Regions from separate parts of the Salinispirillum marinum genome, predicted to be linked through region 2. Evidence: predicted binding sites of a transcription regulator. Region 2 holds the regulator's gene; each other region holds the start of a gene.
What was found. The regulator sigma-54, encoded in region 2, starts transcription at its own class of promoters, with help from an activator protein. The targets are predictions, from matches to a motif close to TGGCACNNNNNTTGCTNT.

Region 1: a site for sigma-54 is predicted at 5,750-5,767, ahead of ACFOSD_RS03295 (PEP-CTERM sorting domain-containing protein). Genes of this name have one in related genera too.
Region 3: a site for sigma-54 is predicted at 2,555-2,572, ahead of glnA (glutamate--ammonia ligase). Genes of this name have one in related genera too.
Region 4: a site for sigma-54 is predicted at 4,678-4,695, ahead of ACFOSD_RS09940 (CmpA/NrtA family ABC transporter substrate-binding protein). Genes of this name have one in related genera too.

Annotation. Positions count from the first base shown of each region.
Region 1 is NZ_JBHSAL010000001.1:686,012-693,282, forward strand. It holds gene prsK (XrtA/PEP-CTERM system histidine kinase PrsK) at 1-1,567, shown strand, start outside; gene prsR (PEP-CTERM-box response regulator transcription factor) at 1,569-2,936, shown strand; gene ACFOSD_RS03290 (tetratricopeptide repeat protein) at 2,952-5,567, shown strand; cyclic di-GMP riboswitch class I at 5,801-5,875, shown strand; gene ACFOSD_RS03295 (PEP-CTERM sorting domain-containing protein) at 5,907-6,674, shown strand; gene ACFOSD_RS03300 (PEP-CTERM sorting domain-containing protein) at 6,802-7,271, shown strand, end outside.
Region 2 is NZ_JBHSAL010000001.1:40,187-47,457, reverse strand. It holds gene ACFOSD_RS00240 (sigma-70 family RNA polymerase sigma factor) at 1-378, opposite strand, end outside; gene yjgA (ribosome biogenesis factor YjgA) at 472-1,017, opposite strand; gene ACFOSD_RS00230 (HPr family phosphocarrier protein) at 1,023-1,292, opposite strand; gene rapZ (RNase adapter RapZ) at 1,289-2,149, opposite strand; gene ACFOSD_RS00220 (PTS sugar transporter subunit IIA) at 2,168-2,620, opposite strand; gene hpf (ribosome hibernation-promoting factor, HPF/YfiA family) at 2,627-2,932, opposite strand; gene ACFOSD_RS00210 (RNA polymerase factor sigma-54) at 3,056-4,564, opposite strand; gene lptB (LPS export ABC transporter ATP-binding protein) at 4,643-5,371, opposite strand; gene lptA (lipopolysaccharide transport periplasmic protein LptA) at 5,325-5,882, opposite strand; gene lptC (LPS export ABC transporter periplasmic protein LptC) at 5,845-6,399, opposite strand; gene ACFOSD_RS00190 (KpsF/GutQ family sugar-phosphate isomerase) at 6,399-7,271, opposite strand, start outside.
Region 3 is NZ_JBHSAL010000001.1:336,706-343,976, forward strand. It holds gene ACFOSD_RS01690 (rhodanese-like domain-containing protein) at 1-60, shown strand, start outside; gene grxC (glutaredoxin 3) at 60-326, shown strand; gene secB (protein-export chaperone SecB) at 361-810, shown strand; gene thiI (tRNA uracil 4-sulfurtransferase ThiI) at 797-2,275, opposite strand; gene glnA (glutamate--ammonia ligase) at 2,737-4,143, shown strand; gene ACFOSD_RS01715 (FAD-dependent monooxygenase) at 4,240-5,412, shown strand; gene ACFOSD_RS01720 (FAD-dependent monooxygenase) at 5,409-6,650, shown strand; gene trmL (tRNA (uridine(34)/cytosine(34)/5-carboxymethylaminomethyluridine(34)-2'-O)-methyltransferase TrmL) at 6,658-7,122, opposite strand; gene ACFOSD_RS01730 (tetratricopeptide repeat protein) at 7,189-7,271, shown strand, end outside.
Region 4 is NZ_JBHSAL010000002.1:601,335-608,605, reverse strand. It holds gene ACFOSD_RS09955 (1-acyl-sn-glycerol-3-phosphate acyltransferase) at 23-1,138, shown strand; gene ACFOSD_RS09950 (ABC transporter ATP-binding protein) at 1,161-2,045, opposite strand; gene ACFOSD_RS09945 (ABC transporter permease) at 2,136-3,122, opposite strand; gene ACFOSD_RS09940 (CmpA/NrtA family ABC transporter substrate-binding protein) at 3,188-4,531, opposite strand; gene ACFOSD_RS09935 (CmpA/NrtA family ABC transporter substrate-binding protein) at 4,819-5,994, opposite strand; gene ACFOSD_RS09930 (ANTAR domain-containing response regulator) at 6,006-6,590, opposite strand; gene ACFOSD_RS09925 (DUF2721 domain-containing protein) at 6,827-7,252, opposite strand.

The DNA.
Region 1 (7,271 bases), 650 kb from region 2:
CGGTATTGTGTTCATTTTCAATGTCGTACTTTACGCCCAAAACCTCCTTTTCAAAGAAATTGAGCTGGTATTGTGGCAAGCTCGGGCGGCCTTATTGATGGCGTCCAGTTTCTTGGTGGTGGGGGCCGGATTATTGTTTCGCAACGCCGACACGCATAAAGGCAGCCTAGGCTTTTCTCGACCGGTAGCCTTTTACACCACGTCTCTTCTGCTCAGTTCTTTCGGCCTTATCCTGTTTGCCTTGGGTGGGTACTACGTGCAGTCTTGGGGCGGACTATGGGGCATTTACCTGCTAACCCTGTTGAAGTTTGGGTTTATTGTCATCCTGGCGGCACTTTTTCTTTCCAATCGCATGCGTACACGCATGCAGGTGTGGATCAGCAAGCACTTTTTTAACCACAAATACGACTATCGCCGCGAGTGGTTGAACGTCATCTATGCGCTGACGGATGTGACCGATGCCAGTGAACTGTATCGCATTGCCTATCAGTCCATTGGGCGACCTTTCCAAGCCACGAACGGCGAGGTTCGCGTGCTCCGAGGCCAGCGTTACCAGCGTGTGTATGTGACGCCGGAATGGGCTACGAAAACGGCTCAACCGGTCGGTGTCGACGATGCTTTCGTTAGTATCATGGCCGATCACGAATGGGTGTTTGCGCCGCGTGCCAAAGAAGGCCCACTGGCCGAGTACAACAGCCTGCTGCCACACTGGGTTACCCGGCACAACGACATCCAATTGATCGTACCCTTAATTGCGCAACACCAACTGATTGGGTTCGTGATGCTGGGCAAACCGGGCATCGACACCGATTTAACGTGGGAAGATCTGGACATCCTAAAAACCATGGGCCGGCAGCTTGCCAACCACATTCTTACCATGTCGCAAAAAGAACAATTAACCGAAGCCCGCCAGTTGGATACCTACAACAAACTCTCGGCATTCATCATGCATGACTTGAACAACGTGGCAGCCCAGCTCACTTTGGTCAGCAATAATGCACCCCGCCATCGCGCCAAAGCAGCGTTCATTGATGACATGATCATGACGGTGTCAAACGCCGCCACGCGCATGCAAAGGCTGATTCAAAAGTTCGGTCGCATCGAAGACACGGGCCTATCTCGCTTTTCTGTCGGTGCCGCACTGGCTTCCAGCATTGATGCCTGTGACCCCAACCCACCTCACCCCGTGTTGCATCTACGTGGCGCAGACCGAGATATACAAGCCGACCGAGATCGCTTTATACTAGCATTCAAACACCTATTGAAAAACGCTCAGGAGGCGACGCCACCGACCGGATTGGTCGACATCTATCTGGACACCACCAGCCCAACCAGTACGGTGATTACTGTGCAGGATACAGGTTGTGGTATGAATGACGCGTTCATTCAGCAACGCCTGTTCAAGCCTTTTGAAACGACCAAAAAAGGGCAAGGCATGGGCATTGGGGTGTATTTAACCCGCTCATTTATCGAAGAACTGGGCGGCTCACTCGACGTTACCAGCACACCGGGGCAAGGTACGTCCTTTACCGCACGCCTTCCTCACGTTATGGAGCAAGGGAACTGAAATGGTCATGCAAGACAACGTTATTCTGATCATAGAGGACGATGAAGGGCTACGCAGCCAATTGCGCTGGCACTTTGATGATGAGTCCACCACCATTCTCACGGTAGGCGACCGTGAATCAGCACTCGCTGCCGTGCGTCAACATGAACCCATGGTGGTTATTCAAGATTTAGGGCTACCACCCGACCCGGAAGGCGTGAGCCAAGGCTTTCGCTGCATGTCGGAAATACTGTCCTTGGCCGGACATACCAAAATCATCGTATTAACCGGCAAGGGCGACCGGGAAAATGCCTTGAAAGCCATTGAACTGGGCGCGTTCGATTTCTACACCAAGCCTGTTGATCCAATGCAGCTGGATCATGTGGTCAGCCGCGCCTTTCATGTTGCTGAACTGGAACTAGAAAACCGCCGTTTGCTGACGCCGCAAAACCCGACGGGTGGGTTAGTGACCGGGCACCCCGACATGCTGAAAGTGTGTCGTTTGGTGCAAAAAATAGCCCCCTCTGATGTCACCTGTACGTTTATTGGTGAAAGTGGCACCGGAAAAGAAGTGCTCGCCAATATGTTGCATCGCTTGAGTGAACGCAGCGAGCAGCCGTTTATTGCCATCAACTGCGCGGCCATTCCTGAAAACCTAATGGAAAGCGAGCTCTTTGGCTATGAAAAGGGGGCTTTCACCGGGGCCGACAAGGCGCGCTCGGGCCTCATTGAAGCCGCCGCTGGTGGCACCCTGTTTCTCGATGAAATTGGCGACATGCCCCTGGCCTTGCAGGCCAAACTATTGCGGTTTTTGCAGGAACGCACCATCGAGCGCGTTGGCGGACGTAAATCAACGCCCATTGATGTGCGCGTTACCTGTGCCACCAATAAGAACATTGAACAGATGGTCGCCGCCGGCACCTTTCGGGAAGACCTTTACTATCGTATCGCTGAAATGGTCATCGACATTCCCCCCCTGCGTGAACGGGATGGCGACAAGGCGGTTCTGGCTCGGCATTTCTTGGCCAAATACGCCGTAGACCGCTATGCCCGAGTGACCGGCTTCTCGCAAGATGCCGTCGCCGCCATTGAAGACTACGACTGGCCCGGCAATGTGCGCGAAATGGAGAATAAAATCAAAAAGGCGGTGATCCTCACCGACGGTAAGGTCATCGAACGTGATGACCTAGGGCTAGACCCCGCCAGCAATACCATGCGTTTATTGAACTTGCGGGATGTTCGCCAAGAGGCCGAACGGAAGGCCATCATGCAGGCTTTATCGATATCCAACAACAACGTGAGCGCTGCCGCCAAAGCACTGGGCGTCACCCGGCCCACGCTGTATGACTTGCTCAAAAAATACCATATATCCGCCGACAATCCATCGTGAACGAGGGAATGTAACATGTTCAAAAATTCATACGCGCGCACCCTGCTACTGCTGTGCCTGACGTTCATGCTAGCCGCTTGTGGTGGGTCAGATGACGGATCAGCCGCCGCAGAACATTTGGAGCGTGCTGATGTGTACGCCGACCAAGGCCAGTACCGCGCTGCGATGATCGAGTTGCGCTCAGCGCTGCAAAAGAACCCCAACGACCTCACCGCAACGCTGACGTTGGCCGAAACGCTTACATTTCTTGGTCTGCCGCATCAAGCCGCCGCCCTGCTGGAACCTTGGCACAACGACGGGCAACGTGCCGTGACATTAACACTGGCCAAGGCCTATGCCGAACAGGGCAAACACTTGTCAGTACGGGAGACCTTAACCGGCTACACAGCGGCAAACGAGGCGGAGCAAACCGAGCTGTTGCGCTTGCAGGCTGACGCTGACCGTCTGGCCGGTAACAACCAACAAGCCCTGGCGGGATATGAAGCCGCCCAAACGCGTCAACCGAACAATGCTGAAATTGCCGCCGGCTTGGCCCGCTTGCACATTGATCTACTGAACTACGACCAAGCCTTAGCGGTGATTGATCGTTTCAGTGCAGCCCACAACAGCACCGCAGACTTGCAGTATCTGCGCGGCCTCAGCCTGTATCAACAAAACCAGCTGGACGACGCCACACGCACATTGACGGAAGGCTTGGCCTTAGTGCCCAGCTCAGACATCTTTCTGCCCACCCGGCGGCAGCTGGTCAGCTTGTTGGCGCGCACCCTGACCGAACAGGGCAATGCCACGCAAGCCATGATCTACAATCAAATTCTGAATGAAAACACCAACGTGGAATTTACGCGCAATACCGAATCCGCCGTTGAAGCCATCGGTCGGGGCGACCTGGAAACAGCCCGGACGACACTGGAATCACTAATTCAACAAAACCCGGACAGTCAGTTGGTCGCGTTGCTGTTGGGTGCTGTTTCCTTGCAACAGGGCGACCTCGAAGAAGGCACCGCGCTGTTAACCGACAACTTGGACGTGGAACTGGCGCCTATCCCCTTCATTCGCCTATCCGCCATGGCTCAGGTCGACCAAGGCATGCGCGACCAAGCCATGTCGAGCTTACAACGCGCCCTCATGGCCCGCCCGACAGACGTCGACCTAATGGCGATGTATGGCATTCTGGCCCTCGCCGACAGTGATCCAAATAACATTGAACAAGGCAAAATCCATTTGGCGAAAGCCTTGCAGATGGACCCGTCGCGCAGCCGCTTACGCCTTGCCTTAGCACAGTATCATCAAGCGCAAAACGAGCCTGAACAAGCCATGGGGTATTTACGTGCCGCCTTTGCGCAGTCACCTACCGACTGGGTGATTACCGAGCAATACCTCACCACATTGGTGGCCAGCAATGCCCAAGCTGAAGCCGAGCAAGTGCGTGACCGCTTGCTGCGTGACCATGGCAATGAACCCTACAGTCTGTTTTTAGCCTCGCTGACCGATTTCCAGTACGGCGCCACAACTCGCGCCATGAACCGTTTGGAATCCCTTATCCAGACCAGTCCGAACTGGCACATGCCCTATCTCGCGTTAGCTCGTATGCAGCGCAGTACCGGACAGAACAGCGCCGCCATCGATACTTTTCTACGTGCGGCTGACGCCAACCCGGCGGACATCAGTGGCTTACAAGAAGCTGGACAATTGATTGCACGCCAAGGCACGCCAGAAGAGGTTGTGGATTGGTTGCTGGAAACTGGCATCGAACGCCCTGCCTTAGCAGACCATGCCAAAGCACTGGCGGCACAAATTCATATTCAGCAGGGTCGATTGGCGGACGCACAAGCGCTCTTAGCATCGGCACAAGCAGACAATCCAGCCGTTAATCGCATACATACCGACTGGCTGGTCGCCGAAGCCCGGCAAGCCGCCAATCGGGAAGATTGGGGCACAGCGCGTGCGCGCGTTGCAGAAGCTGTAAGCCGACAACCCCAGAACCCGGATCACCGCTTGTTTCTCGTGCGCATTGTGGCGGCCGAAGGTCGGACAGCCGAGGCCGATCAACTGCTCGATGACATTGAGGCCGAGTTTGGCGTTTTACCCAGCACGGCGCTGACGCGCTCAACGTTGGCATTGCAAGACCAGGGGCCCGACTCTGCCTACTCCAGCCTGAACGACTATTGGCTCAGCTCGGACAACCCCACCGTATTGCCTGAATTGATACGGCTCGCCAATCTCACCAATCAACCCGGCAGCGACCTGTTGGCCGAAACCTGGACACAACGTCAACCCAATAACCCCATTGCATGGCAAACCTTGGGCAATCAGCGTTTGCGGTTTGGCAATGAACTGGGTGCCGCACGTGCCTATCGCGAAGCCTTAAGCCGCAACGCAGATAATCCATTGGTGCTTAATAATCTGGCATGGCTGGTGCGCGAATCCAATACCGACGAGGCTATTGCCTTAGCGCGCCGTGCGGCTGAGCTAGCGCCAGAAAATCCCGCCGTTTTAGATACGCTAGGCTGGGTGTTGCACTTGGACGGACAGCGCATAGAAGCCATGGACGTATTGATGCGTGCCCAGACACTGGCCCCGGAAGACGCTGAAATACAAGCACACTTAGCGGCAGTGCGTGCTGCACAGTAAGCGCCGCTCACGGGCAGGCCGGCACAGTCCGGCCTGGTGTTGAATTTTTTTACAGTGTTAACCACAGCATTGCCATCCATCCCCTCATGCAGCGCCTGCCCTGTCGATTATTCTTACACTGAACAGTGTAATACCCTTTTAATCCCGCCTGAAAAGCCCATAGAATCTCGCCAGAACATAATTGGCACAATATTCGCTTAAATCAGACCAGAAGTGACCTCTACAACCGGTTCACAACGCCATGCCAAACCATTCGCGAGGATGGGACGGAAAGCCAAGGATCTCCCCGAGAATGCCTGGTTGCAAAACAAAGACAATGACGACTCGGAGTTTTACAACATGGATTTCAAAAAAGTAGCCGTTGCGTTCGGCGTGTTGGCACTGGCAACCACCGCCAGTGCTTACACGCAGATCAATGGCACAGCACTCCAAGATTCCTTGGACGCACGTACTCAAGGCGGTTCTTTCCTTGATGTTCATACCGCGCAACATACGCCATCATCTGTCTGGAATTTAGATTCAGTGGGTGCTGGAAACGCGGTCATGATGTTGGAAATGACCGCTTATGCGAACAACAACACCTTAGGCATCTACGACGTCAATAACGTCGGACAAACGCTCGAGTTGTTCGGTGGTGCCGCAGGGACCGGCGCACGCGCCCTTCTTGCTCTGTGGGGCAACACCTTCACAGCGACCTACTTCAATGCGCAAAACCAGTTTCTCGGACAAAATTCGCAAACGTTCAATAGCCTGAACTTTGGTTTTTACTTGAACTCTGGGCAAGGCAATACGTTTTACTCACAAGCGCATCTGAACGGTGACCTAGATAACAATGGCGAAGATGACAGCCATATGGTCGCCTACCAAGGTGATAGTAGCCTTATGGTTGATGCCAACGGCGACGGTAACCACGGCCTGTTCACTAACAACAACTTCATCCTAGCTTGGGAAGACTTGTTGTTGTCAGCGTCCGACCGTGACTACACCGACATGGTAGTGATGATTGAATCGTTCATACCCGTACCAGAACCCGGCACCTTGGCCCTGTTGGGCCTAGGCTTGGCTGGCTTGGGGTTGGCGCGCCGTCGCAACCAAAACGCCGCCTGATCGATGACCGTGACTCAGAGTGCTTATTCCTAGGCCTCTGAGTCAGTTGTCGAACTGCTTTACACATTAGAACACCGATAGACAGATCTTGAACGTTGTCTCAACCCAGTTTTATGAGGTTCGTAGTATGAAATGGACACTTTCTTTAGGTATCGCCCTGATCAGCGCGAGCCTCACCAGTACCGTATTCGCATCACCCATCACGGTTACCGACACCTATATTGGTAGTAAGCAACACAGCCATGGCGATGTGATCGGCTTAGACAGCCAGTTTGACATCCAAAGCGCTACCATCACCCAGACCGGCAGCCAATTCACCTTCGATATCGCCACGAATTTTGCACAAAAATCCGGCCAACTGTTTAATGCCTACACCGTTGGCGGCACTGGTATTGGCTACGGTGACTTATTCTTGACCAGCGAGTGGACGCCGTTTGGGTCAGCGCCCTTCACCCAAGATGATGCCACCACCGGCACCCAGTGGACCTATGGCTTAGTACTGAGTGATCGCTACAATAACAACGGTGGCACAGTTTCGTTGTTTGCCCTCACGGGCAGCAACACGCAAACCGCGTTAATGAGCGATGACTTGATGCA
Region 2 (7,271 bases):
TACCGTCGACTGCTCAACCCAATCACTGCCATCACCTTCCGTATGCGGTTCGTTCCACATATCGTCCGAGTCTAAATGCCCCTGATGCTTGGTTTGTCGCCGAAGTAAATCAACTCGCAGGTTCCGGGCTATGGTAAAGACCCAGGTGGTTGCCGAGGCTTTTTCGCGGTCAAACAAATGCGCTTTGCGCCACAGGTTGGTCATCGTTTCTTGCACCAGTTCATCTGCCAACTGGTCGCCCATCATGGTCAGCCCGGAGGAGCGGGCGTAACCTTTAATTTGCGGTGCAAAATGGCGAAAGAGTTTGGCGAATGCATCTCGGCTTTGATTACCGGCGATAAGTTCCAGGCAATCAGCCCATTCGTCTGGTGTTGTCACAGTGGCCTTGCCTATGGAGGTCATGGGGTTAGCTCGCATGATCAAACAAATCCTAGGAATTTGACAGGGTTACGAGCCGACATTTACGTTGGATCACAGCGTGGGTTGAATTTCTTCTCGCAAGACTTGAAACAATTTGCGCCGGTGTTTGAACTGGCTGGCCGAGGTGTGGGGCTCATGCGCAGTTTGTTCTGCTTCTTGCTGAGCATTGCGGACCAACTGACGCAAATGTTGACGGTCGGCATGGGGAAAGGCATCAAAAAAGCGGGCTACGGCATCCGGATCTTCGATGAGTTCGGCACGCCACCGTTCACATAGGACGGTCAACTGAAGATGCACTTCGCTGCTGGGATCATTGAAATCGAGTGCTTTTTCGATGGCCTCGACGTCGGCATCTCGCATCAAACGGCCAATGTATTGCAATTGACGGCGTTTGGCTTCATGGCTTTTCAGGCGCTGTGACTCAAGCAACGCTAGCAAAAGAGATTCTTCAAGCGGAAACTCGCGCAATTTTTCCGCCGAAAGTTCAAGGAGGCGATTACCCACCGCTTGCAAACGTTCCATCTCGCGTTTGAGTTCCGATTTGGAAACTATTTCGATGTCGTTGTCTTCAACAACCATCTTTTTTTTACGCGCCATCTCGGTTATTCACCTTCTTCAAAATAATTATCGATTAATGCTTTTATGGCATCGTATGCGGCTTGCTCGTCGTCCCCTGACACCTCCAGGGTCAATTCTGTGCCTTTGCTGGCGGCCAACATCATGATGGACATGATGTTGCGCGCGTCCGAACGGCGGCCGTCTTTTTCCAGTATGACACTGCTGGAAAACTGCATGGCCAGCTTATTTAACTTGGCTGAAGCCCGCGCATGCAGACCCAATTTGTTGATGATGGTAATGGGTTCTCTGATCATGACAGCGTGGACTTCAACTCCCTGTGGCGTAATTGAACGGAGGTGTAACGGGGCCGGTAAATTTGGGCCAATTGTTGCGCGACATAGACCGAGCGGTGTTGGCCGCCGGTGCAGCCAATGGCAATCGTCAGGTAGGCCCGGTTGTTGGCGGCATAGCAAGGCAGCCAGCGATCCAGATAGCTGCGGATGCTGTCGATCATATCGCTCACATCCGGTTCCTTATGCAAAAATTTCTGAACCGGCTCGTCCAAGCCGGAATACTTGCGCAGTGCCGGGTCCCAATAGGGATTGGGTAAGCAGCGCACGTCGTAAATCAGGTCGGCATCGTGCGGTGTGCCATGCTTAAAGCCGAATGACATAAACAACAACGCCATTTCCTGACGCGAGGTACCTGCGACGCGCGTTTTTATCTGATCGCGTAGCTCGTAAATCGACAGCCCCGTCGTATCAATGTTCAGGTGGGCCATGTTTACGATGGTGTCGAGCAGGGCGCGTTCACCGTGGATGGCTTCTTGTAACGAGGTGTCGTCGCCGGTGAGTGGGTGCTTACGTCGGGTTTCAGAGAACCTTTTGTGTAAGGTCACTTCGTCGGCGTCTAAATAGACGATGTCTAGGTTTATGGTGTCCGGTAATTGCGCAACGATCTGTGGGAACTGACGCAACGCCTTGGTGGCGTTTCGCGCATCAATGCAGACGGCCACTTTTTGGTTAATGTTCCCTTGCAGCATTTCATTCGCCAATTCCGGCAACATGGTAATCGGCAGGTTATCGATGCAGGTATAACCGACATCTTCCAATACGTTCAGTGCGGTACTTTTACCGGAGCCGGAGCGTCCGCTGATAACGATGAGATCCATGTTGATGCTTCCGCAGGCTTATTCGGCGATGAACGCCGCGTAAAAGGCATGAGCATCCGGCGCCTGACGCATGGCCTTTAAGCGCGCGTCATCATTGAAGCGTTCAGCAACGCGAGACAGCAATTGTAGATGTTCCGTACGGGCTTCTTGCGGCACGATCAAGGTGAATACGATGTCGACCGGCTTCTGGTCGAGGGCATCAAATTCAATGGGCTCTTCGAGCTTTACCAGCAAACCGAAGGGGGCAGCGCAGTTTTCCAGCCGACAGTGAGGAATGGCTACGCCATTACCAAACCCGGTGGAACCGAGGCGCTCTCGCTCGATCAGGCTGTTAAACAAGGCATCCGCATCAAATTCCGGTTGCAAGGTGACGACATGATCGCTGATGAGTTGTAGGGTCTTCTTTTTGCTCTGGCTCGGCGCACCCCAAAGGGTGCGCTCCAGACTAACGACGTCGTTAAGGTTTGGCATAAAAAATTAGCGACCGTTCCCGTGCAGGCGATCTACGGTCTTTTCCTTGTGTTTGAGAAGTTGTCGGTCCAGCTTGTCGACCATCAGGTCAATCGCTGCATACATGTCTTCGTGCTCGGCGTCGGCAAACAGTTGACCCCCTTTGATGTGCAGGGTGGTCTCTGCCTTTTGTCGTTGTTTCTCTATGCTGAGCGTGGTTTGTACGATGCTGATTTGATCGAAATGTCGCTCCAATCGATCCAGTTTGGTGGTGACGTACTCGCGCAGTGGGTCGGTTAATTCTACATGATGGCCACTGATGTTTATTTGCATAGGATAACTCCTTCTCGCGAATGACAGGTCGTTAGGACAACGACCCCAAAAAAACGCTTTGTCTCTATGTAATAAGTGTAGCTGACTTTCGTTTCAAGTGATTGATCTGGATTAATGTTTTATTTACACAAGGGTCTTGCGTTCATTCGACGGCGGAATGTTCATGGCCTCACGGTATTTGGCAATGGTCCGGCGCGCTACATTGATCCCTTGATCTTTTAATAGGGTAGCAATTTTACTGTCACTGAGCGGCTTTTTGGTGTTTTCCGCACTGACCAACTTTTTAATCAACGCACGAATAGCGGTAGAGGAACACTCGCCACCGCTGTTGGTGCTGACGTGGCTGGAAAAGAAGTACTTCAGCTCGAAAATACCCCGTGGGGTATGCATGAATTTTTGTGTGGTGACCCGCGAAATCGTTGATTCATGCATTTCAACGGCTTGGGCGATGTCATGGAGAACCAACGGTTTCATGGCTTCTTCGCCGTATTCTAGAAACCCGCGCTGATGCTCAACGATTTGCGTGGCGACCTTGAGTAACGTTTCATTGCGGCTTTGCAGGCTTTTAATGAACCATTTGGCTTCTTGCAGGTTGTCTTTGATGTAATTGTTGTCTGCGCTGTTGTCGGCGCGCTTGATCATTGAGGCGTAACCGCTGTTAACACGTAAGCGAGGCGCAATTTCCGGGTTAAGTTCGACCAGCCAACGGCTGTGTTCGAGGTCTTTGCGCACGATGACGTCAGGAATCACATATTCCGATTCGTGGTTGGATATGCTGGTGCCGGGCCTTGGATTGGTTTGTTGGATCAACACCATGGCGTCGCGCAATTGCTCTTCCTTTATTCGCATCTTGCGCAGAATTTGCGGAAAATCTTTACTCGCCAGCAGGTCGGCGTAGTCCGTCACCAAACGAATCGCTTCTTTGAGCAGCGGGGTGTCGGCCGGTAGTTGGCGCAGCTGTATAGAAATGCATTCGCTGAGATTCTGCGCGCACACGCCGGTCGGCTCAAATTGTTGTAGCCGATGCAGTACCGCCATCATTTCGTCCATTTCCAGTGGGTCACCGTCTTGACCAAGCTCTTCTTCAAGTCCTTCAAAGATGTCTTCAATGGGTGAACACAACAGGCCGCTCGGCTCCACTGAATCGATGATGGCCGTCGCAATGATTCGGTCCCGTTCATTCATCGGGGTAAGATTCAACTGCCACATCAAATGATCGTATAAATTGTCATCCGCGACCGACTGATTTTCAAAGTTGTAGTCATCATCGCCGCTGGGCATAGAAGCGCTGGTGGGGGCGTGTTGGTAGATGTCATCCCAATTGCTGTCGACCGAGAGTTCATCGGGAATTTGTTCGTTCCACAGATCTTCTATTTGCGGGTCGTCGGCTTTATCGTTGCTGCTGACGGTAATCGATTGATCATCGGATTGACTGTTGGCGTCGTTTGCGGGCGCATGCTCATGATCCGCTTCATGTTCGTCAGCCACTTCTAATAGTGGGTTCGAGTCGAGCGCTTCTTGGATCTCTTGTTGTAAGTCCAGAGTGGATAGTTGCAATAATCGAATGGCTTGTTGCAGTTGAGGCGTCATCGTCAACTGCTGGCCCATTTTTAGCTGCAAACTGGTCTTCATGTCGCTCCTGATACTACCCGACGCGGCTCAGTGTTGGCCGCGAACTGTCTAAAAATAACCCGGGAAAAGGGTTTCACATTAAAGGCGGAAGTGTTCGCCGAGGTAAACCTCACGAACCTTTTGGTTGGCAAGTATATCGTTTGCGCCGCCCTCTGCAATAATAGTACCACCTCCGACGATATAAGCACGCGCACAAATGTCTAAAGTTTCTCTGACGTTGTGATCCGTGATCAAGACACCGATGCCTTTATCGCGTAATTGGTACACGATGTCCTTAATATCCGAGACGGAAATGGGGTCTACCCCGGCAAAGGGCTCGTCCAGCAGAATGAAGTCGGGCTCGGACGCTAACGCCCGGGCAATCTCAACGCGTCGTCGCTCACCGCCGGAAAGCGCGATGCCCAAGCTGTCGCGGATGTGCGTAATATTGAATTCTTCGAGTAGGGACTCCATTTTGCGATGGCGATCGGCTTTCGACAGTTCTTTGCGCAACTCCAGCACGGCCATGATGTTTTGTGCCACGGTCAGCTTGCGAAAAACCGAGGCCTCTTGCGGCAAGTAACCGACACCAAGCTGTGCCCGCTTGTGCATGGGCAGACCGGTCAGCGAGCGATCATCCAATAAAATGTCACCGGCATCATTGGCAACGAGGCCAACAATCATATAAAAACAGGTGGTTTTACCTGCACCGTTTGGCCCCAGCAAACCAACCACTTCGCCCGTGTTGACATAGAGTGATACGTCCGTGACGACACGGCGTTTACCGTATGTTTTGGCAAGATGCCGGGCGATCAGCTGTTTGGCCATTCTCTTCCTCATTGGTTAAGCACATGGAGACGCGTTCACCTTCACTGCCGTCCGGGGCGCGAAAGTTTGATTCAAAATCATCCGTTTCCTGGTTGTAGCGAATGTAATGTGCTGTCGCGATGTTGCGGCCCTGTTGCAGACGAGCACTGCCCTGTGCGGTAATCACGCCGGTTTCCGCATCGTAGGTCACCGTTTGGCCTTCCAAGCGGGTGATGGGTTCATCAAGGTCAAATTGGTCGGCTACCCAAGCCGGTTCGGTTCCCGACGCTACCAGGCGGGAAATTTCATTATTGTCATTGCGATAGACCACCACCTCTTGCCCTTCAATGTGCAGCGTGCCTTGGGTAATGACCACATTGCCCGTATACGTCATGACGTTAGCGCGTAAATTTCCCTGGTTGCGATCGGCCACAATATCGATGGGCAGGTCGCGGTCACCGGGAACGGCGTAGATGGCGCTGCTCAGCAACAGACTACTGATCAGGACGGAACGTTGAACGAACGTGCTCATGCAGGTCGAACTCCATGGTTTCAAGGTTCAAGGTCATGCCAATGGCATCCGTGTTCATGCGTTCTCCTTGGCGAATATTGACCGCTTGCTCGGTGGTCGCCAGTTGAGACGCTGTGTCATATTGCAGTTGTTCTGTGTGAATGACCAGCGGTGTTGGGTGGTCCGGGTCGTTGGTTACCACAACATTCCCGGTTAACAGCCAATGTTGCCCTTGCTGTACTCGGGCGGTGTCAGCCGTCAAATGGTTAGGTGGAGTGCCTGCAGCGCGGACTATGGGTTGCGTGAGCCATAATTCGTCATTGGCGGAATAGTATTCTGCAGCGCTGGCCGTGAGTGTGGAAACCCATGTGCCATCAGCCTTTACGGTAACGCGCTCAATACCTTGCATGCGCAATTGTGGGAGGGCGGCGCTCTCTTCCGTGACGACAGGGGCCAAAGGGGTGGTGCGCGCTGACCACCATAACCCGAGCACACTGAGCCCGATGGCCAGTAACGGAAGGCCCCAGCGCCAAGCCACTACGCCACTCCGGCGCGCAGCAAATCATGCATGTGAACGATGCCAATGGGTTCATGATTGCTGTCGATAACAACCAGTGCGGTGATCTGTGCTTGCTCCATCACATACAATGCCTCCGCCGCCAACGCACCCGGCCCGATGGTTTTTCCGCCGCGATGCATAACATCGGTCACACGTGCGGCTTTAAGGTCAATATCGCGTTCGAAGGTGCGACGTAAGTCGCCGTCGGTGTACACGCCCAACAGTTGATTCTGATCATCGATGACCGTGGTCATGCCCAGGCCTTTTTGGGTCATTTCCAACAAGGCGTCAGAGACACTGGCGGTGGGGGCAACTTTGGGAATGCGGTCGCCGGTTTGCATGATGTTTTCAACCTTCAGCAACAGTCGCTTACCCAAGCTGCCGCCGGGGTGGGAGAAGGCGAAATCTTCGGCCGAAAAACCGCGCGATTCCAGCAGGGCAATGGCGAGGGCATCCCCCAGCACCAGCGCTGTTGTGGTGCTGGACGTGGGGGCTAAATTTAACGGGCAGGCTTCAATGTCGACGCCGCTGTCCAACATGGCGTCGGCTTCTTGGCCAAGCGTAGATTCGGCTTGCCCCGTAATGGCGATCACCGGTATACCCAGTCGTTTAATCGCTGGCAGTAACGAAATGATTTCGTTGGTTTCACCGCTGTTTGATAGCGCAATAATGGTGTCATCCCGCGTTATCATGCCCAAGTCGCCGTGGCTGGCTTCCCCTGGGTGCATAAAAAAAGCCGGTGTGCCAGTACTGGCCAGTGTAGCTGCAATCTTATTGCCGATATGACCTGACTTGCCCATGCCAGTGACCACGACCCGGCCTTTACCGGCCAGAATCAATTCGCAGGCCTT
Region 3 (7,271 bases), 300 kb from region 2:
CGGATGAAAGGCGGGCTGCTGGAATGGCAAAGCAGCCGGATGCCTTTGGTGAAATCCTAATGACTGCTCCAGTCACCCTGTACACCACGCGTTTTTGCCCGTTTTGTGTGCGGGCGAAAATGCTATTGACGCAAAAGAATGTAAACTTCACCGAGATCGCCGTAGATGGGGACGCTGAGAAGCGAGCGGAGATGATGGCCCGCTCCGGACGGCATACCGTGCCGCAAATCTGGATCGGCGAACAACACATCGGCGGCTGCGATGAACTCTACGCCCTAGAACGACAACACGCGCTGGATGCCCTTCTGCATCCCCCCGCGCACTAACCTTCAAATTTTGCTCAGTCTAAGAGAACCCGTTATGTCAGAAGCTCCACAAACCCGCTTTGGTATCCAACGTATCTACATCAAAAACAGCTCGTTTGAAGCGCCGAACTCACCCGATGTGTTCCGCACGCAATGGCAGCCGAAAATGAAGATCGACCTCAACACCAAAGCCAAACCGCTGGGTGACGATGCCTTTGAAGTGGTTTTACGCTTAACGGTAACCGCGAACTTGGAAGAAAAAGTTGCCTTTCTAGCAGAGATCGAACAAGCCGCGATTGTAACGGTGGCAGGCTTTGAAACCGAACAACAAAACCAGATGCTGGGTGCATACATTCCCAGCGTACTGTTCCCATACGCACGTGAAGCGATTGATGGCATGGTGGTAAAGGGTAGCTTCCCGGCGGTTATGCTGGCACCGGTCAACTTTGATGTGCTGTACCAGCAGAATCAACAGAAGAATGCGGAAGCGACTACTGCGCACTAACTACTGACGCGGGGCAAGCCTTAACATTGGCAAACCCCGCATCCCGCAACTGCAAACCTTGCAACTGGCTCATCACCCCTTTCGGGCAATACAGCCAGTATTCTTTGCTCTGATCCAGCGCCGGGAAGTCGGTCTGCACACGATAAAAAGGCATGCTCATCACGTTAAAACCTGGCGCTTCCAGGGTCTGCAAGTCTTGCTCGCTCGGGTGCCGGACGTCCAGGATAATCGCACCTTTGTTCGCTGGATCGCCATCCGGCAGTCGTAAGGCACGATCGACGCTCACCTCCTCCGCCAAAGCCGCGATCGGTGTATATTGCGCATTCAAGGTCGCTTGCCACAGCAGATCCGGATCAAGATTCTCTTCTTGCATAGCCACCACATGAGGGCGTGCTTTGGTGGTAGGCTTGCGGCTGATCACACCACAGAACTCCGGCATTACGTCCGAAAAACTCGCCACGCCAATGCTCCGCGCCTGATCAATAATGCTTTGCTTGTCCATGGTAATTAACGGACGCAACACCATGCGTTGCACACACGAGTCGATGACTTGCAGATTAGCGAGCGTCTGGCTCGATACCTGCGCGATGGCCTCGCCGGTCACCAACGCAGTGGTGTTCAACTGCGCCGCTATGCGATCCGCCGCGCGTAACATTTGGCGCTTTAATACCACCCCCATGTGACTGTCGTCCACCTTGGTTAATATTTCCTCAACCACCGCCTCGAAGGGTACGGCAACAAAGGTTACGCCGTGCGATGCACCAAAACGGTGCCAAAGATGGTAGGCAATTTCCTTTACGCCCCTCTCATGGTCGGCCCCACCCAAGTTGAAGAAAATAAAGTGTGAACACACCCCCCGGCGCATCATTTGCCAAGCCGCGACCGAAGAGTCGTAGCCTCCTGAAATCAACGTTGCGACCGAGTCTTGCGTACCCAAGGGATACCCCCCCATGCCTGCCCGGCGATTACTCACAATGAACAGTCGATCATGTCGCACCTCCAGCGTCACCAACTGTTCTGGGCGATGCAAGTCGACACGACTGCCAGGCACTGTTTGCAACAACGCACCACCAACAAAACGTTCGAGATCTACGGAACGAAAATCATGATTACCACTACGCTTAACACGCACGCAAAAGGATTTTCCCGCCAAATCCGCTCCCACAGCGGCACAAGTTTGTGCGGCAATGGTGTCGAAATCGCCCAGCGGAAACTCCAAGGCTTCGGTGAAATTATCAATACCGGGGATGCGCGTCAGTGCATCGCTCATCGCCGCAGCGACCGACGGCGTGCACTCCGACCCAGCATCCACCTCAAGAATATCCCAATTCCCACCCACTCTTACCGCAGGCCAAATTTCCCTGAGTAGAAGGCGAATGTTCGACTTCAGACGCTTCAATTGATGAATGCGCACCGAACGCGACTTTACAATGATTTCGGGAAACAATTTAACAACGAACTTCATGACGGGCTCAGACGGAAAAAAACGCGGCGGATTATAGCAAAAAATCGAGACGTCGGACAGAATGCATCACCCTGCGGCATTACGCTACCCACAGGCTCATGAACCCGACTCAACCGCATGGCCTTTAGGCCACCATTGTGCGAAGATCATGCACCGACAGCACGCACCATCTCAGCAAAAGCACTTTTATGGTGCAGTAATGTACTGTTTTGGTGCACGTTTTTGCATGAAACGCACCAGCATCGCTCGGCAAGCCCCAAAATACGGCAACCATGCATCTGGCACGCGCTTTGCTAATTACCCAGTAAAAGTGCTCTAGCAAAAGCATCGCGCACAGCTGCTTGGGTACATGGGCCATTAACGAAAACTGAAAACGTATCGCCGGTCGATGGACATTGGTTCAGCCGGGTGCACACACCATCGTCAGACCTATTACGGGTCGCAACCTCGGAGAGTTAGTTATGTCAGAGAATACTCTGAAGCTGATCAAAGACAATGAAGCCAAATGGGTTGACCTGCGCTTCACAGATACTAAAGGTAAAGAGCAGCACGTTACGATTCCTGCTCGTTATGTAGATGAAGATTTCTTTGAAAACGGCCAAATGTTTGATGGCTCATCTATTTCTGGTTGGAAAGGCATTAACGAATCCGACATGATCCTGATGCCTGACGACTCCGCATCCATCATGGACCCGTTCACCGAAGATGCAACCGTTATCGTACGTTGCGACATCGTTGAACCCTCAACCATGCAAGGCTACGAGCGTGACCCACGGTCTGTTGCCAAGCGCGCTGAAGCGTACTTGAACAGCACTGGCTTGGGTGATGTAGCGTTCTTTGGTCCTGAGCCAGAATTCTTTATCTTTGACGGCGTAACTTGGGACATCAACATGTCCGGCTGCTCCTACAAAATCAAGTCCGAAGAAGCAGCATGGTCAACCAACGACCAGTTTGAAGGCGGCAATTTGGGCCACCGTCCGCGCGTGAAAGGTGGTTACTTCCCTGTTCCTCCGATCGACAGCCTGCACGACATCCGTTCTGCCATGTGCGACGCGATGGAAGCCATGGGCTTGGACGTTGAAGTTCACCACCACGAAGTGGCGAACGCCGGCCAGTGTGAGATTGGTGTGAAGTTCAACACCTTGGTGAAGAAAGCTGACGAAGTACAGGTTCTGAAGTACTGCGTACACAACGTTGCACACGCTTATGGTAAAACAGCCACGTTCATGCCTAAGCCTATCGTAGGTGACAACGGTTCTGGTATGCACGTTCACCAGTCATTCTGGAAAGACGGCGTGAACCAGTTCGCTGGTGATCTGTACGCTGGCCTGTCTGAAACTGCCTTGTTTTACATCGGCGGTATCATCAAGCACGCGAAAGCTCTAAACGCCTTCACTAACCCGGCCACCAACTCTTACAAGCGTTTGGTTCCCGGTTTTGAAGCACCTGTTATGTTGGCCTATTCAGCCCGTAACCGTTCAGCGTCTATCCGTATCCCATACGTTGCGTCACCCAAGGCTAAGCGCATTGAAACCCGCTTCCCTGACCCAGTGGCTAACCCCTACCTGGCATTCGCTGCCTTGTTGATGGCTGGCTTGGACGGCGTGAAGAACAAAATTCACCCTGGCGATGCAGCGGATAAAGACCTATACGACTTGCCACCCGAAGAAGCATTGGCCATCCCAACCGTGGCCGGTTCTTTGGACGAAGCACTGGAAGCCTTGAAAGCTGACCATGACTTCCTTACCCAAGGTGGCGTGTTCACCAAAGATATGATCGATGCGTACATCGAATTGAAAGAAGCGGACATCGAGCGCCTGCGCATGACGACGCACCCGATCGAATTCGACATGTACTACTCTGCGTAATTTGTTTTGCGGGAGTCATTGATTTAAGGGCATCTTCGGATGCCCTTTTTACGTTCAACGGTTTGTCGTTTGATACACACGCGGTAAACTCATGGGATGAATTCATCCTACGACATCATCATCATTGGCGGCGGCATGGTCGGCATGGCTTTCGTGCTGTCATTGCCATCTGCGTTGCAAGCCAAAACCTTACTGATCGACACCGCAGAACAGCCCGATAACGCTTCACCCAGCCCAAGTTTTGACGATCGAGGCACCGCACTAAGTCAGACCAGCTTAACACTGCTCGATCGACTGGGTGTGCGTTCTGCTCTGGAACCCCATTTGGGTTACATGACCCACATTGAAGTCAGCCAGCAAGGCTATTGGGGCATCACCCATTTACAACAGGATGACCCCTTTGGCGCGGTCATTAACAACCGCCAATTAGGCTATGCCCTATGGCAGCAAGCGCGCCAGAGTGCCGTGCACTGGCGGTTTGCGACGGGTGTAACAGCATTAAGTCCGACCGCCGACTTCACCACAGTGCACTGTACCGACCAACAAGCGTATCGCGCCAAGCTGGTCATCCTGGCGGATGGCGGACGTTCCGGCCTCGCCCGTCAGATGGGGATCGGCGAGTTTCGCCATGCTTACGGCCAGTCTGCGATTGTGTTCAATATTGACCGTGAACAACCGGTAAATGGTCGAGCGTACGAGCGTTTCGCCGCCGATGGCCCTCGTGCCTTGCTGCCGCTGTCCGGGCGGCGTCAAACGGTCGTATGGACAGTGGACACACCGCAACTGAATGAATGGCTGAACGAAGACGATACAAGCTGGCGACACACCATCACGGACTGTTTTGGTTCTGACCAAGGTGCGGTTAGCGCCGTATCAGCGCGTCAACATTACCCACTGCAATGGCGACGCAGCCATGAAACGGTGCGACACAGGCTGGCGCTGATAGGTAATAGCGCGCTCAGTTTGCACCCGGTTGCCGGGCAAGGGTTTAATCTGCATCTCCGTGGTTTGACGGCACTCGCCAGCCATTTGGCGCAGGCTTTTAACGATGACCAGGACGTAGGCCAATTGCCACATTTAAGGGCGTGGCAGGCACAGATACGTGCTGACCAGCGCCTGATCGAGGCGGCCTGCCATGGTTTGGTCAGCGCGTTCGCACTGCATCACCCCATGATAGCGCATGCCCGTGGGCTGGCATTGGCAGGGCTAGATAGCCTACCGGCACTCAAATCGTTCATTGCCCGCACGGCCATAGGAAGCCCAACATGATCCACACCCCTTCAGCACAGGCGAACACACAACACGCTGATACGGACATTCTTATTGTTGGCGGCGGTATGATTGGTGCGGCACTGTGTTTGAGTTTGCGCACCCTACCCTGGCGGGTATGTATAGCCGATGCACGACTCCCCAACGACACCATGCCACCGGCACCAGACACAGCAACACCCCGCAGCAACGATTTTGACCAACGCGTCAGTGCACTGGCTCTCGGTACCGAGCGTTGGTTGGCCGAACTGGGAGCGTGGGAACCTATACCTACTGAGCGCCTGGGTCGCTACGACCAAATGCAGGTATGGGATGCTGAGGGCACCGCCATACTTGATCTGAGCCATCATGACGCTGACCTAAGCCATTTAGGCCACATTGTCGAAAACCGTGTCGTAGAAGCCGCACTCTGGCAGTGTTTGAATACATGGCCGGAATTACAACGCCATTTAGGCAGCCCGGCTGTTGATGCCCAACGCAATGAACACGGACATTGGGTGGTACGCTTTAAGGATGGCAGCCAATTGAGTACCCGCTTATTAGTGATGGCTGACGGCGCTCAATCACCGTTACGTGGCATGCTAGGCTTTACGACTCGGGAATGGGACTACTTGCACCATGCCATAGTCGCTACCGTTTCACACGAACAGCCACACAACCGTACCGCGCGACAAGCCTTTCATCGCACCGGCCCTCTGGCCTTTTTGCCACTGCCGCCCAGTAACACCTCGTCCATCGTCTGGTCATTGGTTCCGGATGAAGCCGAACGCTTCCTGTCCGCTGCCCCTGAGCAACAGGGCAGGCTATTGACCCAGGGCTTAGGCCATCGATTGGGTGACGTAGCCATGGCCAGTTCCGTCAAGCGTTTTCCCTTGCGGCAGCGCCATGCCGCGGATTACATCATGCCGGGGGCCGTCTTGGTGGGCGATGCCGCGCACAGCATTCATCCACTGGCCGGGCAAGGTGCCAACATTGGACTACTGGACGCTCAAGCACTGGCCGCACAACTTAGGCGTGCCGCCGAACAGCGTATTCCCTTGGAAGAGCCTCTGTTGTTGCGGGCCTATCAACGGGCGCGCAAGACCGACAACTTATTGACCATGGCCGGCATGGAGTTTTTTCAACACCTATTCACGGTCGATCAGCCTGCGGTGCACTGGCTGCGCAACAACGGCATGCGCTGGTTTGGCCGCTGCGCGCCCTTACGCCGCACTGCCGTGAAAACTGCGGCGCGCTAAGGCATTGTTAATGCCCACCAGGGAAGCCGAGTTGGCGCCAGACTTCATACACCACAATCGCAGCAGTGTTCGATAAATTCAGGCTGCGCGATTGCGGTCCCATGGGCAGTCGGCGTTTGTGCTCCAAAGCCAAGCTATCCAAAACATGGGGTGGCAATCCGCGCGACTCCGGCCCCAACATAAAATAGTCACCTTCCTGATACACCCCGTCAAAGAATGAGGCCTGCCCTTTAGTGGTAAGCGCCCACAAACGTGCCGGTTGCTCCGTAGCAAGAAACGTGGCGTAATCAGGGTGCAGATTTACCCGCGCCCACTCATGGTAGTCCAAGCCGGCGCGGCGTAATGCTTTGTCTTCCATGGCAAAGCCGAGCGGCTCAATTAAATGAAGAGCGCAGCCGGTGTTGGCTGCCAAACGAATGATGTTACCCGTGTTAGGCGGTATTTCTGGTTCAAATAACACTAAATTAAACATACCAATTCTTCTCCAAAGGGGAAAAGGTAGATACCATGGCATGACACTTCAGGCAACAGGGTGACCATGAAGGAAGAACTGCTCGGCCGCATCTTAGTTAACGAAGGACTCATCACACAGGCTCAGCTGGACGAAGCCCTCGCACTGCA
Region 4 (7,271 bases), on a different contig from region 2:
CAAATATCAACACGGGAAAACGATGAGCGAGTTTGACGATATTCGTCCTTTTAATGATGCCGAAGTGCCGGCGGTGTTACGCCGTGTCGTGGCGGATCAGGAACTCCGGCGAGCGGTGATTTCAATGCTGATGCCGCGCTTCAAAGCGCGCTGGAGCTGGCTCTTGTCGCCATTAATTGGTGTCGCCCTACGAATTCAATTCTTCGGAGTAAATACCGTTGACGGTTTTCAGCGTCGGTTAGAAGGGTATTTGGGGCGTATTATTAAACGTTCTACTACCGATTATTCCGTTTCGGGTCTTGATAAGTTGGACCCCAACAAGCCCTATCTGTTTGTCAGTAATCACCGTGATATTGTCATGGACCCGGCGTTCGTTAATTGGGCGCTCTATCAAAATGGGTTTAAGACCATTCGGATAGCCATCGGCGATAATTTGCTCAGCAAGCCTTTTGTGTCTGATCTGATGCGGTTGAACAAAAGCTTTATCGTGCAACGTGCCATTACGGGGCGGCGCGAAAAGTTAATGGCGGCCAAGAAATTATCAGCCTATATCCATCATTCTGTCGTGCAAGAGAAGGCCAATATTTGGATTGCGCAGCGTGAAGGCCGTGCAAAAGATGGTGTCGACAAAACCAATTCCGCTGTCATCGGTATGTTCAGTTTGAGTAAACCCAAAGACCGCAGCTATGCCGACTACGTTAAAGAGCTGAACATCGTGCCGGTGGCAATATCCTACGAGTACGATCCCTGTGATGTCATGAAAGCGCGTGAACGCTACTATCAATTAGAAAAAGGCGGATACCAGAAGGCTCGTAATGAGGATGTGCGCAGCATCGCAAAGGGTATTTCTGGCTGGAAAGGTAGGGTGCATTTAGCGTTTGGCGATGTGCTGTCGGGCGACTACCAGAACGATGCCGAAGTGGCCGTGGCTATAGATCAACAAATACACCGCAAATACCGCTTGTTCGAAACCAATGAGACCGCTCATCGATGGTTGCATGAATGTCCCGACGATCCGGCACCGCACTGGGTGCCGGAATTGATGCGCGAACGTGTCGCACACTTGCCGGATGTCGTTCGACCCTACTTGTTGGCGCAATACGCTAATGCCGTTGAGTCGCAACAAAACGCGGAATGATTGGGCACTGCCCAATCATCGGTTAAGCGACGCGATGGGTTTCTTCCGCAGCATTCTCATCGTGATCAATTGATGGTTGGGTAGCTCGAACCGACTTTTGTTTTTTGGGTGTGATGTTTTCAATTTTGCGTTGTTTCTCGTATAAGAAACGCAGCACGGACGACCGATAGTGGTTGTACTGCGCGTCATCTGCCAGCGCTAAACGATCACGTTCCTTCGGTAGGTCTACATTAAGAATTTCACCGATGGTGGCCGCGGGGCCGTTGGTCATCATAACAATACGATCGGACAGCAAAACGGCTTCGTCCACATCGTGGGTAATCATGATCACGGTATTACCTAAATCCGCTTGAATTTCCATCAATGAATCTTGCAAGTGAGCGCGCGTTAACGCATCGAGGGCGCCGAAAGGTTCGTCCATCAACAGTACTTGTGGCTCCATGGCGAGCGCGCGGGCAATGCCTACGCGCTGCTTCATGCCGCCCGAAATTTCAGCAGGTCGTTTGTGCATAGCGTGGGTCATTTGAACCAATTCGAGATTGTGTTCAATCCATTGGCGCATTTCCGCCCGTGTTCGGCTGCCACCAAATACTCGCTTGACCGCTAATTCTATATTTTGGTAAGCGGTCATCCACGGCAAGAGTGAATGGTTTTGAAACACCACCGCCCGCTCTGGACCGGGTTCATTAACCTCTTTGCCGTTCAGGAGCACGCCGCCTTGGGTGGCTTGATGCAAGCCAGCCACAATGTTGAGCACGGTAGACTTGCCACAACCAGAGTGGCCGATGAGGGAGACAAATTCGCCCTTACCGACTTTTAAGTTCACATCTTTCAAGGCACAGAAGGGACCTTTTGGGGTCGGGAATTCAATGCCCACATGGGTGAGTTCAAGGTGCGTATTGTTCATGAAATTATCCTCAATGTGTTGTTATCAACGAAGGAGACCAGCCCTCTGGCCGAAACTTCGCACAACGGGGTGCGCTCCTACATGAAGCAATCATCGGATGTCTGCCGATTTATCCCAGTTCAAGCGGGTTTGTAGAAACAGCATGGTGCGATCCAAGACATAGCCAATAAAACCGATCATCAATACGGCCACACAAATACGGCCTAATGAGTTTGATGATCCGTTTTGAAATTCATCCCAAACGAACTTACCCAAGCCAGGGTTCTGCGCCAGCATTTCTGCGGCAATTAAAACCATCCACGCAATACCAAGAGATAAACGCAAACCGGTAAACATGGAAGGGATGGCAGAGGGAATGACAATTTTTCGTACATGCGTGAACCAGCCCAAACGGAGCACGCGGCTGACATTTTGCAAGTCGCGGTCGATGCTCGATACCCCTACGGCGGTATTGATCAGTGTTGGCCAAAGTGAACACAACGTCACCGTCACCATTGAAATGATGAAGGACCGGGCGAACATGGGGTCGGCTGAGACATAAAGCGCACTGACCACGAGGGTCACCAGTGGTAACCAGGCGAGCGGTGAGACAGGCTTAAATAATTGAATCAACGGATTAAAGGTTCGATAAAGCGTTTTGTTTAAGCCGATGACAATACCAAAAGGAATGGCGATTATCGTCGCCAAGCCAAAGCCGCTGAGAACGGTCCATAGGCTGGTGATGGTCTGATCGAAGAACGTTGGTCGACCACTGAAGGTACGCCAGCGCACTTCAGCATCCGGGTTTTGCGCCAACATTGCCGCATTGCGTTCGTCCTGGCGCTGATAGAAGTCGGCTTCGCGTTGCCGTTCTGCTTGGTGTTCAGCGACAAGGTTAGACCATTGTTCCGCAACTTGGAACGGTCCAGGGAAGGTGCCTAACGAGGTGTTAATGTGTTGCGCACCGATGTGCCAGAACACCATAAAGGCCAACAGTCCAAGGGCTGGGAAAGTAATGCCCTTGAATACATCCGTCCATTGTGTGGGTGACCAATTCAGTGGGTTAAATTGTTTAAACCAGGTCAGGGTGGCGTTCATGATGTCTTCCTCTCTACGTGAAGCGGGTGGTTAGGGGGGAAAGACTTGCCCACCCGCTGACGTGGTTACTGTTTGCCAATCTCGAATTGCTGCAAGTAGGCGTTGGGTTGTTGTCCATCGAACACGATGCCGTCGATGAAGGTGGTGTGGTCAACCGCGCGATAGCCAGTTTCAGTCGCAAAATCAGGGAAGTCATTGCTGGACAATTTACCTTCGGCAATCAATTCACGTGCGGCTTGCTGATAGACTTCCGGTAGGAACACTTTTTCTGCCATTTCCATATACCACGCATCCGGCATAGTGTCGGGTATTTGGCCCCAACGGCGCATTTGGGTGAGGTACCAAACCGCATCAGAATAATAGGGGTAGGTGGCGTGATAGCGGAAGAAAACGTTGAAATCGGGCGCTTCACGTACATCGCCTTTTTCGAATTCAAAGACACCCGTCATGCTGTTGGCGATCACCTCATAATCCGCCCCTACATAGTACGGTTGGGAGATGATTTGCGCCGCCTCAGGGCGATTGGCGTTGTTGTTGGCGTCCAACCAGTGGCCGGCACGAATCAGTGCTTTCACCACGCGAACATGGGTGTTGGGATACTGTTCAGCCCATTCGTTACTCACCCCAAAGACTTTCTCAGCCACGTTGTTGCGAATGTCATAGTCCGTAATTACCGGCACACCAATGCCGCGAAACACCGCTTGCTGATTCCAGGGTTCGCCCACACAGTAGCCGTCTATCGTGCCCGACTCCAGAGTTGCTGGCATCTGTGGTGGCGGGGTTACCGATATCAGTACGTCAGCTTCCAGCTGCCCGGAAATATCGCCACTTTCTGGCGCATAATATCCAGGATGGATGCCCGCTGAGGCTAACCAGTAGCGCAACTCATAATTGTGTGTCGAAACAGGAAACACCATACCAAGATTGAACGGTTGACCCTGGTTGCGTCTTTCTTGTATGACCGGAATCAGGGCTTCCGCAGAATTGGGGTGCACCGGCTTGCCGTCTACCACGTTTAGATTGGGCTTCATCGCCTCCCATACCTCGTTGGACATGGTGCAGGCGTTGCCGTTTAAATCCATGGTAAAAGCAGTGACAATATGCGCTTCGGTCCCGAAACCGACGGTAGAGCCTAAGGGTTGCCCGGCGAGCATGTGTGCGCCGTCCAAGTCTCCGGTAATGACGCGCTCAAGTAATACACGCCAGTTCGCTTGAGCTTCAAGTTCTACAAAAAGACCTTCATCTTCGAAATATCCACGCTCGTAGGCAATAGCCAACGGCACCATATCGGTGAGTTTGATGAAGCCAAATTTTAAGTCTTCTTTCTCTGGCCAGCCGGTTTGCGCATGGGTTGTGACGGCGGCTAGGGTAAGGGCGAAGCCTAGGGTCAGACGATGCGTAATGCTCATACGTTTCTCCGTATTCTGAACTGGATAAAGTTCATGCATAAAAAAAGCGCCAAATCATCACCCCGCTAAGAGTGACCATTTGGCGCCATTGCCTTGATCTCGTACGTAAACCTACATTGGCTTACTTTTTCGTTTTCACGTATCACTTAGCAGAGACTGTGCCAAAAGCGGGTAATTAAATTAAAGTCTTTAAAAAACAAGGTGTTATCGTATCTTTGACAGAATATTAGTGCATGGTTGCCAGGCTTGACGCTGGTACGTGTGCACCAGAGCTGGGCGCGGCTGCATCATTGTTGCCCGCGCCAGAATTGGTCTGGCCCTAAAATAAGGTCCCCCATAGCCCATTCATCGTGGTGTTGCTGTTCATCTTTATGGTTTGCCTCCGGGTAAGGCAGATTGAGCGATGCCGCCGCTTCACGATACAGGTCGGTTCGATAGACCTTTTCAATCAAGTCAGATGGATTGGCAACCGTCGGCATACCCAACGCCACCAGTTGGTCCAGCATCCAGCTCGCATGGGAATGCCAAGGAAAAGTCGCGCCATAGCGGAAAAAGTGCTTATGCGTCGAGGGTAGTTCAGGGCTCAATGCCATACTCATCTGTTGAACAGCCAGCGAGAGCGTTTCGTGATCGATATTCAAATAATCCGGACGAGCCAGTAACGCCCCTAATTCAGAACGATTTTCCGGAACATCCAACCACTGACAAGCACGAATCAGGGCACGCAAAAGCTGTAAATGTTCATGGTGGTGCGCGGCAGCCCAGGACTGCAGAACACCAAACACCTTCTCCGGGGCATTCTGCCAAATGTCATACCCTGTTAGGACAATTTGCCCACTGTTTTGGCGCTGTGCCAGGCCATTGTAGGGTTCGCCGACACAGAAGCCATCAATATCACCTTGTGCCAAGGCCGACACCATCATGGGTGGCGGTACGACCACAATGTTGACGTCATTGTCGGGGTCAATACCACCGACCGCTAACCAGTGCCTGAGCATAAAGTGGTGCATGGAGTGTGGATGCACAACAGCCAGCGTTAGTGGCCTGCCGTTTTGCGGTTGCTTATCGAGACATACCTTTAACGCAATGGCGCTATTCTTGGGATGCTGGCAAAGCAGAGGCTGTCCGGAACCTGCGAGTGATTCTGCCAGCGGTAGGCTAAGGGTTATGGCGTTGCCATTGAGACCTAAACTCAGAGCTGTGAGCATGGGTTTTTGCACTGAACCAAAACCCGCTGTACTGGCTAAGGGCATGGGCGCCAGTAAATGAGCGCCATCCAGAATACCAAAGGTCACTTTATCTCGCAGGGTTGCCCATGATGATTCCCGGATCAGCTCCACCGTCAGTCCTTCCTCAACAAAAAAACCTAACTCTTGCGCAACGATCAGCGGTGCGGCATCGAGTAAGGGCATGAAACCAAGCTTCAAATGGAACGATGACGATGTAGAGTTACGTACAGGCATACGATGGCTTCCTAAAGAATCTCGAACACAGAAATGACATTGCGGGCCACATCGGCCAGACGTGCACTGCGATCCATCGCCATTTTACGTAACGCTTGATACGCCTGATTTTCATCGACTTGCCGATGCTTCATGATTAATCCTTTGGCTTTCTCTATCAATTTTCGGTCGGCTAATTCGTTGCGGGCGAGGTCCAGCTCTTGGCGCAGGGCTTGGAATTCGCGGAAACGGGCAACGGCGACAGCTAGGGTAGATTTGATGCGTTCGGGGCGCATGCCGTTGGCAACATAAGCGCTGACACCTGAGCGAATGGCTTGTTCGATGAAATCCGCGTCGTCTTGTTCGGAATACATCACCACTGGGCGTGGGTTATGCGCCGATAAGCGGGACATGTGCTCTAGTACGTCACGGTCAGGCGCATCGACATCAATGATGATCATGTCCGGCTGCCAACTGGCAACGGCCTCACTGAGATTGGTGTGGCAATCTATGCGCTTCACCGCGTGGTGCCCGGCATCAGCCAGCGCTTGTTCTAGTATGGCGGCGCGCCCTGGTTCGTTATCAACCAGCAAAACACGCAACGGCGAATCGGCCATGAAGGGTCTCTCAACAGGCAAGGTACTGGCGTGCCTTGTGCAACATTGGTGCCTGTATGCGCGTTAGCAGTGCAAAATTACCCGAGGTGTTCCCGAGAAAGCGCTGCATTGCCCAAAACAGTGGGGCTTTGGACAAAAATACGGGTAAAGGTGGCTCTAGTGAATGTGCCGTCCAGGTGCATGCCGGTGCGCCAAAATGGCGCAATTTTCTGGTGCTTGCGCCTCATTTTTGCGCTTTATGTCTCGTTATCAAAGCCTTTGACTTCACCGCGTGGACGATCCAAGCCCTGTAACTGAATGCGTATGGCATAGCCGGAAATAATGATTTCAACCAAACTGATGATCAGTGAAACGAGTAAAGCCACCAAACTTCCACCGAAAAGATAAAGAGGCCAGGTGCCGAGTTCCAGCAAATTCAATAGCATGCTTAACGTACAGGCGATGAAAGCGACCGCGCCCCACGCCTGCATGGCACGAATCAGGCGCACGCGCGTGCGCAGATGTTCAATCTGTAAGCGCATGAAGCGACTGGGCGTTTGTTGATGTTGCTGGTACAGGTTGCGAATTAATTGCGAAATCACAATGAAGCGATTGGTATAGGCCAGCATCAATAACGAAATTGCCGGGAAAAGTAGGGCGGGTGTGGTTAAACTGAATTCCATAGTGGTTAGACTCTATGCT